3 regions of the Allobosea spartocytisi genome follow, and region 1 is predicted to be linked to each of the others. Evidence: riboswitches for the same ligand, from Rfam matches in the RefSeq annotation. Region 1 holds a riboswitch; each other region holds the start of a gene.
The links. Region 1 has a riboswitch for cobalamin ahead of IED13_RS21125 (GNAT family N-acetyltransferase). Riboswitches for the same ligand answer to the same signal wherever they lie in the genome.
Positions count from the first base shown of each region.

Region 2: linked by a shared signal. The riboswitch ahead of IED13_RS05650 (CbtB domain-containing protein) and the one ahead of IED13_RS21125 (GNAT family N-acetyltransferase) in region 1 are both predicted to bind cobalamin.
Region 3: linked by a shared signal. The riboswitch ahead of IED13_RS27775 (ABC transporter substrate-binding protein) and the one ahead of IED13_RS21125 (GNAT family N-acetyltransferase) in region 1 are both predicted to bind cobalamin.

Region 1 covers NZ_JACXWY010000016.1:39,378-44,389, reverse strand. Annotated here, with positions in the region: gene IED13_RS21140 (amidohydrolase family protein) at 1-30, shown strand, start outside; gene IED13_RS21135 (ZinT family metal-binding protein) at 371-994, opposite strand; gene IED13_RS21130 (GTP-binding protein) at 1,177-1,341, opposite strand; gene IED13_RS21125 (GNAT family N-acetyltransferase) at 1,530-2,081, opposite strand; cobalamin riboswitch at 2,055-2,251, opposite strand; gene IED13_RS21120 (TetR/AcrR family transcriptional regulator) at 2,345-2,986, opposite strand; gene IED13_RS21115 (cyclase family protein) at 3,119-3,901, shown strand; gene kce (3,5-dioxohexanoate:acetyl-CoA acetone transferase) at 3,925-4,851, shown strand; gene IED13_RS21105 (SMP-30/gluconolactonase/LRE family protein) at 4,862-5,012, shown strand, end outside.
Region 2 covers NZ_JACXWY010000003.1:60,316-65,327, forward strand. Annotated here, with positions in the region: gene IED13_RS05635 (TetR/AcrR family transcriptional regulator) at 1-363, opposite strand, end outside; gene cobO (cob(I)yrinic acid a,c-diamide adenosyltransferase) at 659-1,267, opposite strand; gene cobU (bifunctional adenosylcobinamide kinase/adenosylcobinamide-phosphate guanylyltransferase) at 1,281-1,799, opposite strand; cobalamin riboswitch at 1,982-2,167, shown strand; gene IED13_RS05650 (CbtB domain-containing protein) at 2,205-2,381, shown strand; gene IED13_RS05655 (CbtA family protein) at 2,394-3,137, shown strand; gene IED13_RS05660 (DUF1636 family protein) at 3,179-3,568, shown strand; gene cobW (cobalamin biosynthesis protein CobW) at 3,573-4,628, shown strand; gene cobN (cobaltochelatase subunit CobN) at 4,638-5,012, shown strand, end outside.
Region 3 covers NZ_JACXWY010000041.1:15,216-20,227, reverse strand. Annotated here, with positions in the region: gene IED13_RS27785 (Wzz/FepE/Etk N-terminal domain-containing protein) at 1-1,348, opposite strand, end outside; gene IED13_RS27780 (DUF3102 domain-containing protein) at 1,478-2,194, opposite strand; cobalamin riboswitch at 2,774-2,983, shown strand; gene IED13_RS27775 (ABC transporter substrate-binding protein) at 3,202-4,233, shown strand; gene IED13_RS27770 (FecCD family ABC transporter permease) at 4,230-5,012, shown strand, end outside.

The DNA.
Region 1 (5,012 bases):
GGCGATGCGGACTTGCCCTCGCCGGTCTGATCATGGACCTCCGAACGGCCACGAAGAAGAGAGACGGACGTCGCTCGCGCTCGCATTCCGCCAATAGCGGGCCAAGACGGCGCCGGGTCATCGTAGAAAAGATGACTCGGGAAAACCCGCGGACCTCGCCGCCATTGCGGCGTTGGTTCGCGATTCTGACCCAAGATGCGCGGGCCGGGCCGGCCGAGAATGATCGTCCCGAGCACGGTCAACGCGGCACGGCTCGAAATATCCTGCGGCATGTACCAGAACGGCGGTGCGCTCATTTGGGACTGGGCACGCGCTGTCGATAAGTTGCAATCAAGCCATGCGCGGATCTCCCGCACATGGGGCGACATCCTCAATGGGCGAGCATCTCCTTGACGATCTGCTGCCCCGTCAGCTCCGCGGGGTAGTAGGTCGGCCAATTGGTGAGTTCCTTCAGCAGCGCCGCGCGGTCATTGCCCCAATAGAGATGGAAATGCTCGGCGACCTCGGGAGCGATGTCGTGGTCGCTGAACTGGATGAACTGCGGCGCCGCGTCGTCGCCGCTCGCCTTCTTGAAGACGAAGCGCACGCCGCGATTGCCCTTTGCGTAGGTGAGGACCTCATAGCCGTCCGACACGTAATCGGCCTTCGCCGGTTGCTGGCCACGGGAGAAGGTGATGTTCGATCCCTTGATGACGATGCGGTCGACATCGGTCTTGTAGCCGGCCTCATAATACGCGCGGTATTCACTCGCGCTTTTGTCGCCCTGTTTCGCCTTTGCAACCATGACCGGGTCGAGCGTGCCATCCTTCAGGAACGGGTAGACCGACTGCCACTCGCCTTCCCAGTCCTCTAGCGTGCGTGGCTTGATCTGGTCGTCTTTGAAGTAGCCATTGTAGATCTGACTCTTCGCACCATGCGAGTGGCCGTGAAAATGGTCATGGCCCTTCGATTTGGCTTGACCGGATGGGCCGCAGAGGATGGCTCCAGCCATCATCAGTGCGCTGAGCAGCAAGAGCCGGCGGGCTCGGTTCACGGTCGTCGTCAGCATCGGCTTATGTCCTTCGGAGGCAACAGGAGGCTTTGGTCACGCGGCTTCGGTGCGCCGACAGGCAAGGGCAGGATCAGGCAGGTCGCGACAGAGCTCGGGCTTGAAGGCGATGGTCGGCGTCTCGCCACTCAGAGGTAGGCGTCGAGTGCCGCGCGGATCGCCGCCTCTTCCATGCCGGCGCCGATGAAGACGAGTTCCTGACGCCGATCGCCCCACACGGAATGCCAGTGACGGTTCAGGATTGCCTTCCACTCGCATGGTCCGGCCAGCGCAACCGCGACACAGCCGCCCATCAGAAGTCTATCGCTTCGGTCCGACAGACGGCGCCCGCAAGTGGCACGGTGAGGGGCAAGCGTGTGTCGGGAGATTGCATGGCGAAGCCGGTTCTGATGTCGGGCAGATCAAATGCAACGTTATATCATAACATGTCAAGTTCTGAGCTGACTGAATGCAGCTTCGCCCTGATGGCCTCAATCTTCCGTCACCCCCAGGGCAAGCGCTTATCGAAATGGGCTGTCCCGTCGCCATTGGCGAACTCGGCGAAGCCACGGCTGCGCCAGAAAGCTAGCGTCGCCGGCGTCTCCGCACTGGCGTGGAGATAGAGTGTGCGGAATCCCAGCCTGACCGCCTCGGCCTCGGCGAGATCGCTGAGCCATCCGCCAATGCCTTGGCCGCGCCGTTCGGCGGCGACGTAGACCCGCGCCAGTTGCGGGATCTCCCCAGCGTCGGGATAGCGATTGGCGAAGGCCTTCGCGAGGCCGGGCTTGCGGTCGAGGGTGTAGAGCGCCGCCGTCGCGACAATCCTGTCCCAATCGTCCCGCAGCACCCAGAAGACACCGCGGTTGGCGGCTGAGAACCAGCATGCCTCATCATCCGCGACCAGGCTATCGAGGTCGGCATGCCAGTCCTGACGATAATCGAAGCCATAGAACGCCTTGATGACATCGAGGCAGAACCGCCGAGCCTCGGCGCGGCGGTCGGCGGCCTCCTCGAGCGGGCGGGTGAGTCGGAGGCCGAGGGGCACATCGGTCATGGGTCGGGGCTGGGTCGACGCCTGATCCCCACCTTCCCAACAACGCTAAGGCGTCGTCAGTGGTCTATCAAGGACCGGCTTATCAGTTACAGTTGCGGGGGCAGCCGCGGCCTCAAACCGCGTTCCCTTTTAATCCGCCCAGCGGCGGAACTTGTTCCGGGAACGTTTCTAGCTTGGGGAGCTTGAATTGGGAAGCCGTGCGTATGCCTGCTTCCGAGTGGGATGCTGAGGTCGGCTCTTGGCGCATCGGAACCACTGCCGGCTTATTCGACCAGCAACCGATCGATGCCAGTGGCGCAGAAGCGAGTCAGGCGCTCCAGCAGAAGCTCCGCAAGGCCGGCGGGAGACAACGCCTGACGCTCGTCGTCGAGGCGCGCTGCGCGGTCGCCCGCCGCCATCGTCATGACCAGCGCCCCGACCATGAACAGATAGGCATCCACCATCGCCGCGCGCGAGGCCTGCGGGTAGAGCTTCGCGAACGCCGCCAGGAACTCCGTCGCCGTCGGGTCGAAATGTTCGGCAAGGACGCCACGCGCGGATTCGCGCGGATCGACAGCCTCTCGCGCCGTCATCATCGCGAAGGCCGCGCCTTGCACGCCCTCCGCGAAGCGCTGGCGCACCGAGGGGCCGATGAAGGCCTCGACCACGGCCCGGATATCGGGCGCCGGCGCGGCCATCGCCTCGTCGAGCGCCGTGCCGCGCGCCAGCGCCAACGCATCGGCCCGGCGGGCGAAGACGGCGCGGTACAGCGCCTCCTTAGAGCCGAAATAATAGCTGAGCTGCGACAGCCGCACCTCGGCCGCAGCGGCGAGATCGCGCATCGAAGCGCCGTCGGCACCGCCCCGCTCGGCGAATGTCCGCTCGGCTGCGTCGAGAATGCGCTCGCGCGTCGGAGCCGCTGCCATCGAATCCCTCCTGAGCAGCGCCCCTGCCCTGCGTGATTTGGCTCTTATCAGAAAGCGTGTTCTACGCTATTGGTCGGACGTTCGTCCAAATTTGTGCCGCCAGAGCATAACGGGACGTCAGGAGGAAACAGCATGATGCCAGCCGGGCGCCTCGTCGATCTCTCAATCCCGCTCGAAAACGACGTGCCCGCCGATCCGCCCTTCCAGAAGGTTCGGATCGATTACCGTACCCATGAGGGCACCGCGAAGGACATTGCCGCCGCATTCCCCGGCCTGAAGCCCGAACAGCTGCCGGAGGGCATGGGCTGGGCCGTCGAGCTCGCGACGATCTCGACCCATAACGGCACCCATGTCGATGCCCCCTGGCACTACCATCCGACGCAGGACGGCGGCGCCCCTGCCCTCAAGATCGATGAATGCCCGCTCGAATGGTTCCTGCAGCCCGGCGTGAAGCTCGATTTCCGGCACCTCCCCGACGGCCATGTCGTCACCCCCGGCGAGATCGATGCCGAGCTGGAGCGTATCGGCCATAAGCTCAGCCCGCTCGAGATCGTCGTCGCCAACACCCGCGCCGGCAGCCGCTATGGCGAGACCGACTACATCGATACCGGCTGCGGCTTCGGCCGCGAGGCGACGCTGCATCTCGTCCGCCAGGGCATCAAGGTCGTCGGCACCGATGGCTGGAGCTGGGACGCGCCGTTCAGCCATACCGCCCGCCGCTTCGCCGAGACCGGCAACGCCGCCCTGATCTGGGAGGGGCACAAGGCCGGGCGCGAGGCCGGTTACTGCCAGATCGAGAAGCTGCACAATCTCGAAGCCCTGCCGGCGACCGGCTTCATAATCAGTTGCCTGCCCGTGAAGGTGCGTAACGGCTCCGCCGGCTGGACGCGGGCCGTCGCCATCCTGCCCGCCTGAACCGACAATCAAGGGAGAAGCGCATGAGCAAGGTCATCATCACCTGCGCGGTCACCGGCGGCATCCATACGCCGACCATGTCCGACCATCTGCCGATCACCCCCGACCAGATTGCGGAGCAGGCCATCGCCGCCGCCGAGGCCGGCGCCGCGATCCTCCACCTCCACGCCCGCGCCCCCAAGGACGGCCGCCCGACGCCGGACCCGGCGGTGTTCATGGAGTTCCTGCCGCGCATCAAGCAGGCGACCGATGCCGTGGTGAACATCACCACCGGCGGCGGCCTCAACATGAGCGTCGAGGAGCGCCTTGCCGCCCCGCTCAAGGCAGCGCCCGAGATGTGCTCGCTCAACATGGGCTCGATGAACTTCGCGCTGCATCCGCTGGCGGAGAAATACAGCGACTGGAAGCACCCCTGGGAGCAGCCCTATCTCGCAGGCACCAAGGATTTCATCTTCCGCAACACCTTCGGTGACATCGAGCGCATCTACAAGATGCTCGGCGAGGGCCACGGCACCAAGTTCGAGCATGAATGCTACGATGTCGGCCACCTTTACAACCTCGCGCATTGCCTCGATCGCGGCTGGTTCAAGCCGCCGGTCTTCCTGCAATTGATCTTCGGCATTCTCGGCGGCATCGGCGCCGATCTCGACAATCTGATGTTCATGAAGCGTACGGCCGACAAGCTGTTCGGCAAGGACTATCACTGGTCGGTGCTCGCGGCCGGGCGCCACCAGATGGCCTTCTGCACCCAGGCCGCGATGATGGGCGGCAATGTCCGCGTCGGGCTGGAGGACAGCCTGTTCATCGGCCGCGGCAAGCTCGCCATCTCCAATGCCGAGCAGGTCGCCAAGATCCGCCGCATCGTCGAGGAGCTCGGCTACGAGATCGCCACCCCGGAGGAGGCCCGTGCCACGCTCGGCCTCAAGGGCGGCGACCGGGTGAATTTCTGAGGCGCCCGGCATGGCGCCTCGCCCCAACCCGCTCGACGGCTTCACCGTCGATCCCACCACGATCCGCTACATCGGCGAGGGCCTGCAGCGGCCGGAATGCATCCTGGCCGAGCGCGACGGCTCGCTCTGGAGCGCCGATGCGCGTGGCGGCGTCGTCCATA
Region 2 (5,012 bases), on a different contig from region 1:
GTCGACCGCCGGGTCGGCGGGCTCGGCGATCATCGACCAGGCGAGGCGGCGATTGGCGAAGGCGCGCCGGGCGAAAGCCTCGACCGCGGCGGTCAGGCGCTTGGTGACGGGAGCATCGCTCGCGGCGATCTCGCGCAGCACGGCGAGCTCGCGCGTCGAGACGATAGCGACGATCTCGGCCATCAGCTCGGCCTTGGAGGCGAAATAGGAATAGACGCTGCCGGTCGAGACGCCGCTGGCGGAAGCCACCGCGGCGATCGAGGTCTCGTGGAAGCCGACTTCGGAGACGATCCCGCGCGCGGCGGAGAGGATCGCCTCCCGCTTGCCGGCCTTGCGCGGTTGCTTTGGCGTTCCGTCGGCCATGCGGGCTCCGAATTGAACTTGAATTCAGATTCAATTTGAGAGCGAATGCCGCCCTCGTCAAGAGGCTCGGGAACTCCTCTCCTTTCCAGGAGAAGAGTAGGGGGAGGTGTTCGGAGCGAAAAGGTCGGCTTGAATCCAGCCGCGCTGTGAGCACTAGCGGAACTGGTCCGACTCCCACACCTCGCCCTGCCCTCTCCTTCCAGGAGAGGGATCCTCGCGCCTCGACCGGGACCTCCGAAGTCACGTCCCAGAAAGACGACGCTTCCGGCTTCCCGTGCCAACCTGCGAGGCAACGTTAGAACTCGATCCCTTCCTGCGCTTTCACGCCGACGGCGAAATGATGCTTCACCAGCGTCATCTCGGTGACGAGGTCGGCCGCCTCGATCAGCTCTGGCTTGGCGTTGCGGCCGGTAACGACGATGTGGAGGTCCGGCCGGCGGGCGCGGAGCACCTCGACCGCCTCGGCGAGCGGCAGATAGTCGTAACGCAGGGCGATGTTGAGCTCGTCGAGCACCAACAATCTGATCTTGGGATCGGCCATCAACTCCCTGGCCTTGGCGAAGGCGCGCTCGGCGGCGGCGATGTCGCGGGCCTTGTCCTGCGTCTCCCAGGTGAAGCCCTCGCCCATGCTGTGCCAGCTCACCTGATCGCCGAAGGCTTCGAGCGCCCGGCGCTCGCCGGTCGACCAGGCGCCCTTGATGAACTGCACCACGCCGATGCGCCAGCCATGGCCGAGCGCGCGCAGGATCAGGCCGAAAGCCGCCGTCGACTTGCCCTTGCCGGGGCCGGTGTTGACGATCAGGAGCCCCTTCTCGAGCGTCTTGGAGGCGACCTCGGCGTCCTGCACCGCCTTGCGCTTCTCCATCTTCGCCTTGTGGCGGGCGGCATCTTCGCTGTCGGTCATCTTTTCATCCGCATCATTTCACGCGCATCGGCAATCCGGCGACCATGAAGACCACGCTGGCAGCGCGCGCCGCAAGCGCCTGATGCAGCCGCCCGGCCTCGTCGCGGAAGCGGCGGGCGAGCGCGTTCTCCGGCACGATGCCGAGGCCGACCTCGTTGCCGACCAGAACGAGCGGGGCGCAGACGCGCTCGCAGGCAGCGATCAAGGTTTCCCGGGCGGCGGCCGTATCATGCTCTGCGAGGATCAGATTGGTGAGCCAAAGCGTCAGGCAGTCGACCAGGATCGGACGGCCCGCCGGCTGGGCGGCGATGGTCTCGGCCAGATCGAGCGGTGCATCGACCGTCTGCCAGCCGGCGGGCCGGCGGGCGCGATGCTCGGCGATGCGCTCGCGCATCTCGTCGTCATAGGCCTGGGCCGTGGCGATATAGCTCCAGGGCGCCGGCAACGCCTCGATCAGCGCCTCGGCATGGCGGCTCTTGCCGGAACGGGCGCCGCCAAGGACGAGGGTGAGATGGGGGATTTCTTTCTGCATCGCATCGGCCGCTGGTTTCACGAGCCCTCATCCTGAGGAGCCGCGTGAGCGGCGTCTCGAAGGATGTTCCAGAAAGCTCCGGAACCATCTGGAGCATCCTTCGAGACGCGCCTGCGGCGCTCCTCAGGATGAGGGCTCGCGGATGACACGTCCTTTGCATTGCACAGCAGTCCGCCGAAGGCTAATGATCGTCGCTGACGGTGCCTCCGCGAGGAGGTGAAAAGGGAACGCGGTGCGAGACCGCGGCTGCCCCCGCAACTGTAAGCGGATGTCCTTCGCCATCGGCCACTGGAGCGCACGCTCCGGGAAGGCGGCACAAGGGCGCCAAATCCGCGAGCCAGGAGACCTGCCGTCGACCCGCAACGATCCAACCGGCTGCCGGCGGGGCGGCTACGGAGAACAGTCATGAATACCGTTTCGGTTTCCACCTCACAGATCAGCGTCTCGGAGCGGGTGAAGGCAGTCGCCGCCGCCCTCATCGTCGGAATCGCATTGGTCTATACGACCGGTTTCGCGGCCTCGACGAATGTCCACAACGCCGCGCACGACACCCGCCACGGCCTCGCCTTTCCCTGCCACTGAGGGAAAGCCATCATGGTCACGCGCGTTCTCACGGTCAGCATCCTGGCCGGGCTCCTGGCTGGCTTGATCGTCGCCGCCCTGCAGCATGTCACCACCACCCCGCTGATCCTCAAGGCGGAAACCTATGAAAACGCCATGCGCGACGGAGCGAGAGCGCATCTCGCCTTCGCGCAGGGCGAAGCCCGCATCATCCTCGCCCATGGCGGCGCCGATCACGCCGAAGGGGCGGAGCATGACGAATGGAAGCCGCAAGACGGTGCCCAGCGCATGCTCTTCACCAGCGTCGCCACCATCGGCACCGCGATCGGCTTCGCGGCGCTGCTGCTGGCCGGCATGCTCGCGGCGGGCGACAGCATCGACCCGCGCCGCGCGCTGATCTGGGGCGCCTGCGGCTTCCTCGCTTTCGGCCTCGCGCCGGGAATGGGGCTCGCTCCGGAACTGCCGGGAGCCGCCTCGGCCGCCCTGCAGGCGCGCCAGCTCTGGTGGCTCGCGACCACCATCGCCACCGCGATCGGGCTGTTCCTGTTCCTGCGCTACGAGGCGCCCTGGCTCAAGCTCCTGGCCGTCGTCGTGATCCTGCTGCCGCATCTCGTCGGGGCGCCGCATGCGCCGACGCCGGAGAGCAAGGTGCCGGCCGAGCTCGCCGCGCATTTCACCTCGCTGTCGCTCGGCATCCAGGCCGCGCTCTGGCTGGTCACCGCCTTCATGGTCGGCACGCTCTGGCCCTGGATGAGCCGCCGCGCGGCTGCGGCCTGAGGATAGCGGTGCCTTCGGGCGCCGCGCGAAAGGCAAACCAGATGTCCGAGGGCGACCTCACCATTCATGTCTGCACGGCCTGCCGCCGTGCCCGCGCCGACCTCCCCGATGGTTACGACCAGCCGGGGCTGGCGCTGGCCGAACGCCTCGCCGCTCAGCTCGCAGCCAAGGGTAGCACGATCCCCGTGCTGCCCGTCGAATGCCTCGCCGTCTGCAAGCGGCCCTGCACCATCGCGCTCAGCGCCGACGGCAAATGGACCTATCTGATCGGCGACCTCGACACCGACACCCATCTCGACGAGATCGTCGGCGCGGCGGAGGCCTATGCCGCCAGCGCCAACGGCATCGTTCCCTGGAAAGAACGACCGCAGTCCTTCCGCAAGGGCGTGGTCGCGCGCGTGCCGCCTTTGCCGGCGCGCCAGCAAGGATGACATCATGAACGCTCCGCAGACCGCCAATCTCGGCAAGACGCCCTGCACGATCATCACCGGCTTCCTCGGCGCCGGTAAGACGACGCTGGTGCGCCACCTCCTCGAAAACGCGCAGGGCAAGAAGCTCGCCGTGCTCGTCAACGAATTCGGCGATCTCGGCTTCGACGGCGAATTCCTCAAGGGCTGCGGCATCGCCGGCTGCAGCGACGAGGACGTGGTCGAGCTGCCGAATGGCTGCATCTGCTGCACCGTCGCCGACGATTTCGTGCCGGCGCTGGAGAAGCTGCTGAATCGGCCGAACCCGCCCGAGCATATCCTGATCGAGACCTCCGGCCTCGCCCTGCCGAAGCCGCTCGTCACCGCCTTCAACTGGCCGGCGATCCGCTCGCGCGTCACGGTCGACGGCGTCATCGCCGTGGTCGACGGGCCGGCCGTGGCCGAGGGCCAGTTCGCCGATGATCCGGAGGCACTCGCGGCACAAAAGGCGGCCGACGCCTCCGTCGAACATGACAACCCGCTGGAGGAGGTGTTCGAGGACCAGATCCTCTGCGCGGATCTCATCCTGCTCAACAAGAGCGACCTCGTCGACGAGGCCGGTCGCGCGCGGGTCAAGGCTGAGATCGCCGAGCATCTGCCCAAGGCAATCAAGATCGTCGAGACCTCCCATGGCAAGGTCGAGCCGGCGCTGATCGTCGGCCTCGGTGCCGCGGCCGAGAGCGATCTCGCCGCCCGCCCTTCGCATCACGGCGAGGGCGAGCACGATCACGACCATGACGATTTCGACTCGGTCGCCGTGCCGCTGCCGGCGGGCCTCACGCCGGAGGAACTGACGGCGCGCGTCGCCAAGGCAGCCGAGGCCGAGGGCGTGCTGCGCCTCAAGGGCTTCACCGCCGTGCCAGGCAAGCCGATGCGGCTCGTGGTGCAGGGCGTCGGCCGGCGCGTCGGCCATCATTTCGACCGGCCCTGGGCAACGAGCGAAGCCCGCGACGGGCGCCTCACCGTGATCGGGCTCAAGGGCTTCGATCTCAAGGCCGTGGAAGCGGCTCTCGCGGGGGCGTAACATCGGCCGATGCATCTTCTCCCGACCAGCGAGATCAGGCTCGACGATGGCGAAGACGCCGTCGATCTCGCCCTGCCGCCGGGAGATGTGCTCATCCTCTCCTTCACCGACAGCGACCTTTCGGCGCTGGCGGTGGCGGCGGGTGGCAGCAGCCTGTCCGTTCGGCTCGCGCCGCTCCGGCGCCTGAGGCATCTGCTTTCGGTCGATTTCCTGATCGAGAAGACGGCCGCGCATTGCCGCTTCGTGCTGGTGCGCTGCCTCGGCGGGCTGGACTACTGGCGCTATGGCATCGAGCAGCTCGGGGCGGCCTGCCGCGAGAAGGGAATCCCGCTCGCGATCCTGCCCGGCGACGAGCGCGACGATCCGAGGCTCGGCGAACATGCG
Region 3 (5,012 bases), on a different contig from region 1:
CCAGCAGGATTCCGTCGATGTTCTGCGCGGCCATGCGAAACTCGGGACCGCGTTCGAGGGCCGGCAGGCAGACGACGATCAGGTCGTAGGCTGCCAGCGATGTCTGATCGCAATGCATCCACCAGTTGGCGGCGCCCTCGCCGGTGCCGGGAGGAGGCGTGATGAGAAGATCGGGTCCGTCGCCGCCATTGTTCCAGAGGCTGCCGCCGAGCGGCTGCGGCTGCGTCCCCGAGAATGCCGGCGCGGAGGACATCTCCCTCGCGGACGATCGCGACGTCTCGCTGCCGCCGGCCTCCACGAGCAGAACCTTCCTCTGGCTGCGCGCGGCCATCTGGGCGAGGTGCCGCGCCACGGTCGTCGCGCCATCTCCTGCGATCGAGGAGGCGACGCCGACGGTGCGTGCCTTGGCCGCCTCGATCGCGACCGTCGCCCGCAGAAGCGTTTGCGCCAGCAAGGCTTCAGGCAGGCGATCCTGGCCGGCACGCTGCCGAGCCTGGCTCGAAATCGCGGGCTTGCCGCTTTTGAACAAGGGGATCGCGCCGATGCACTCCAGGCCGAAACGCTGAATCTGCGCGGCACTGCGGATCGTCTTGTCCCGGAAGTCGAGAAACAGCGCCAGCGCCGCCCCGATCACCACTCCGGCCATGACCGTAGCCATGATGATCAGGATCTTCCGCGGTCCGTTGGGCTTGTCCGGAGCGAGCGCCGGCGTCATCACATAGACGCTGGGTCCCAGCCCCTGCAGCCGCTCGCGCAGCAATGGCGAGCGCTCGCCATCCTGCTCCGCGTTGAGACGCGCCTGAAGCATGACCTGGCTGATGCCATTGGCGATGAGCGCGGACTTCTCCGGATCGGAGGTCGTGACGTCGACGAGGATCGTGTGACTGGTTCCGACCCGCTTGACCGCGATGCTCCTGGCGAGGGACTCGATGGCGGTTTCCTGCTTCGCGCGGCTCTCGTCGGAGGTTGCTGGCGACGTGCCGGAAAGCCACCGGGCGAGCCCCTGAAGCACCGTCGCCGCGGGAACGAACTCGGAATCCTCGGTCAGGTCCAGCGCCCCGACGACCTTAGCCAGGGTGCCGCGCGAGCGGATGACCTCGCTCTCGTTCTCGACCTGCGTGAGATCGGCGCGCCCGAGGGAAATGACGAGGTCGGGGCCGGGCTGAACTTCCTTCACATAGACCAGGAGCTGCGTCGACGCCGTATAGCTCGCTGGCCTCAGCACCGTGTAGAGCAGGCCAAGCATCGCCGCGAGACCGACACATGCGGCAATGAGCTTCCAGCGGCGGCGTAGGCTGAGAAGGCCGAATGTTGTGGAGGGCTGGCGCTCGTCAATATAGACCGACATTGGGCTTCCGATCTGTATCCACCGACCATTTGATGTCTTTGCAGGAACTCCGCTCCCTCAAAGACGGCGTTCGCAAGTCACACAACGCGAATACGCGGGCTGTAAGTCACGATAAAACTTCGATATTTTTCACTGCAGCTTTGCAGGAACGAATTCGCACGATTGATTCGTCGCTGTACTGGGCAAAGCCAATTCCAGATGCTCGGCGTCCACAACACGCGCCGCTCTCATCCAGACAAAGGCTCTGTTCCAGACCTCCCAGCTCATCTCCTCCATGATGAGCCCGTAATCCTCCGGGCTGAGCCGCCGCAAAATCAGCTCAGCCACCCTGCGGGCCCGGTCCGCGCCCGGGTCGTTTCGCCTCCCTTCGGCGGGCCCGTTAAGCTCGCGCGGGGGAAGAAACGACGAGGAGAATCCTTCCTGCGCCGGACGCTGCACCGCCTCCATCCTGGTCTTGCGCGTATCCACGACCTGCGAATGCAGCTCGCTGCGGGACACGCGCTCACCATTCTCGAGTCGCTGCAGGATGGTGGTGCGAACCGCCGGCGGGGTCGTCTTGGCGAGATAGACACGAAGCGTCGATGGAACCATCAGCGCGACGAGCTTCGCATTCGCATCGGAATCGGCGCCGCGCGCCAGCTTCATCAGGTCCTGCGCGGTCCTGATCTTGAACTCGCACGCCTTTTCGACCCATTTGACGAAGACCCCGTGGGGCAGCCGCTCCTTGACGCGAAGGAGCTCGCGGCCGATTTCCACAGCATGTTCGGTCGCAGCCCGACGCAGGACCTTGATCCTTTGAGCGGCATCCTGCAATTCTGTCGCGGAGAGCTGTGCATTCGGCAACACGGCTATACCCTCACTCAACCCACAGTACTATTCAGCTTACGCTTGGTGCACTGCACCGTGAAGCGAGCAAAGGGGTTCCCGTCGGCGCAAAGGGAGTAGCTCCTTGAGGCGACACGCGATCCGTTTACGACGCCGGCTCGGCGACAGAGATTAAATAAAAATCTAATTTATATCAGTTACTTATCATATTTTAGGAGAATCGGAGCTACCCCCGTTCCGCTCCGCGACAAGCGAAATGAGCCTCGCTTTTCGGAAGCTCCCGCCTGATGGCAGCTCGGCCTCTCTTCAGAAACATTACCTTACGTAAGTATCAAGACGGGATGCCGCGTGGCAGAAATCGCCGCAAGCGAGATCTTGGCTGCCGGAAGGTCACGCCCGCAGTGAACCGATCTCCTGGCAGGGCGAACCAGAAACCCGGGCAGCAACATAGCCAGTGACGCTGCGTCGAGCGGAGAAAGCCCGGACATCACACCGGTCTGCGAAGCCGCCGCGCCTGGGCCCCAGATCTACAGTGCCGTCGGCGTATCGACGTCGATCATGATGGTCCCGAACCGAGCTTGACGGTGCGGCACGACCTTATAGGTTGGACGTGATCGAGGTTCTCCAGATTCAGCCTGGAGCTAAGAGGGAATTCGGTGAGGCGCGTTGCGCCAAAGCCGAGGCTGCCCCCGCAACTGTAAGCGGCGAGCTCTCCGTCCATCGTCCACTGGCGCGTGCCGCGCCGGGAAGGCCGGGCGGAACCGGCGTCGACCCGCGAGCCAGGAGACCTGCCCCGGTCATCGAAGACGTCTTTCGGACGGGGTGTTCCGGAGGTGTGTGTCGGTGATGGCCGCGCGGCCGTTATCCGTCCGCATCCTGCGCAGCTCCCGCATCCGTCATCTCGGGGAGCGATGAAGTCCATGTTCATGAAGACCGCCGGCCGCGCTGTCGCGGGGAGCTTGACGGCTGCGCGCCGCTCGCCCTATCAGAAATGTAACAATGTTTCGTATAAGGCTTGCTCTGTGCCGATTGCGCGCCCTCTCGTCCGCCTGCTTCAATGGCCCGTCCTGGCATTCCTCGGCAGCCTGGCCGCGGGCGCGGCCGGCGCAGCGCCCACCCAGTACCCGCTGACCCTGGAGAACTGCCGCGAGACGATCACCTTCACCGCCGCGCCCAAGCGCGTCGTCTCAATCGGCCAGACGCAGACCGAGATCCTCTATGCGCTCGGCCTCGGCGATCGCGTCGTCGGCACCGCCGTCTGGTTCTCGCCCATCGCCAAGCCCTATGAGGCGGTCAATGCCAAGGTGAAGCGCCTCGCCGACAACGACCCCAGCTTCGAGGCGGTTCTCGCGCAGGAGCCGGACCTCGTCACCGCAATGTTCGAATGGCATGTCGGCCCCAACGGCATCGTCGGCAAGCGCGATCAGTTCGCCAAGGTCAAGGTGCCCACCTATGTCTCGCCGACCGATTGCGTCGGCAAGGACAATTCCGGCGGCGGCGACGGTGTGCGCACACAGATGTTCACGATGGAGCTGGTCTATCGCAACATCCGCGAATTCGGGCAGATCTTCGACGTGTCCGACCGCGCCGAGACGCTCGTCGCCGAGCTCAAGGCGCGCGAGGAGAAGGCGGTCCAGGCGGTGGCGGATGCAAAGGTCAAGGACGTGCCGGTCGTCGTCTGGTTCTCCAGCAAGGACATCAAGGGCGACGGCTTCATGGCCGGCAGGAACGGCGTGCCCGCCTACATCCTGTCGAAGCTCGGGGCGCGCAACATCATCACGACCAATGAGGAATGGCCGCTGGTCGGCTGGGAGAGCACCGCCGCCGCCAATCCCGCGGTCATCGTCACGGTGAAGATGGATCGCCGCCGCTTTCCGGCTGATGATATTGAGAAGAAGCTCGATTTCCTGAAAACCGACCCCGTCGCCAGCAAGCTCGACGCGGTGAAGAACAATCGCATCGTCATCATGGATGTCGGAGCGACCCGCGCCGGGCTCGATACGGTGGACGGCATCGAGACGCTCGCCAAGGCGATCGCCGGCTTCGGTCTGACTCCTTGAGCCACGCAGCCCACGGCCCGAACTGGCCGGCGCGGATCGCCGTCGCGCTGGTTTCGCTGCTGGCGCTCACCTTCGCGGTGGCGCTGGCGGTGACGATCGGCGAGATGCGCATCCCGTTGGAGACGGCGTTGAAGGCGCTCGGCAACGGGCTCTTCGGTCTCGACTGGCCCGTCAGCGCGATCCAGCAGGGCGTGATCTTCGACTATCGCCTCAGCCGGGCGCTGATGGCGGGGTTGTGCGGCGGCGCGCTCGCTCTCTCAGGCGCAATCCTGCAGGCGCTGCTGCGCAATCCCCTGGCGGAGCCTTACGTTCTCGGCATCTCGGCGGGAGCCTCGACCGGCGCCGTCGCGGTGCTGATCCTCGGCGTCAGCATCGGCGGCACGGCGCTGACGGTCTCGGCCGGCGCCTTCATCGGCTCCTGCGCCGCGCTCGCGGTGGTCGCGCTCCTGGCGACCGGAGCGGGCGGGGCGAGCGATCGCGTCATCCTCGCCGGTGTCGCCACCTCGCAGCTCTTCAACGCGGCGACCGCGACGATCGTGACGACGCTCGCCAGCGCCGAGCAGGCGCGGGGCGTGATGTTCTGGCTCCTTGGGAATTTCGGCGGCGTCCGCTGGCCCGACCTCTGGATCGCGGCGCCGGTCGCCTTCATCGGTTTCGGCATCTGCATGCTGCACGCCAAGGCGCTCGACGCCTTCGCTTTCGGCGTCGACGCGGCCGCCTCGCTCGGCGTCGCGGTCACGCGGGTGAAAATCGTGCTCTTCGCCACGACCGCGGTGATG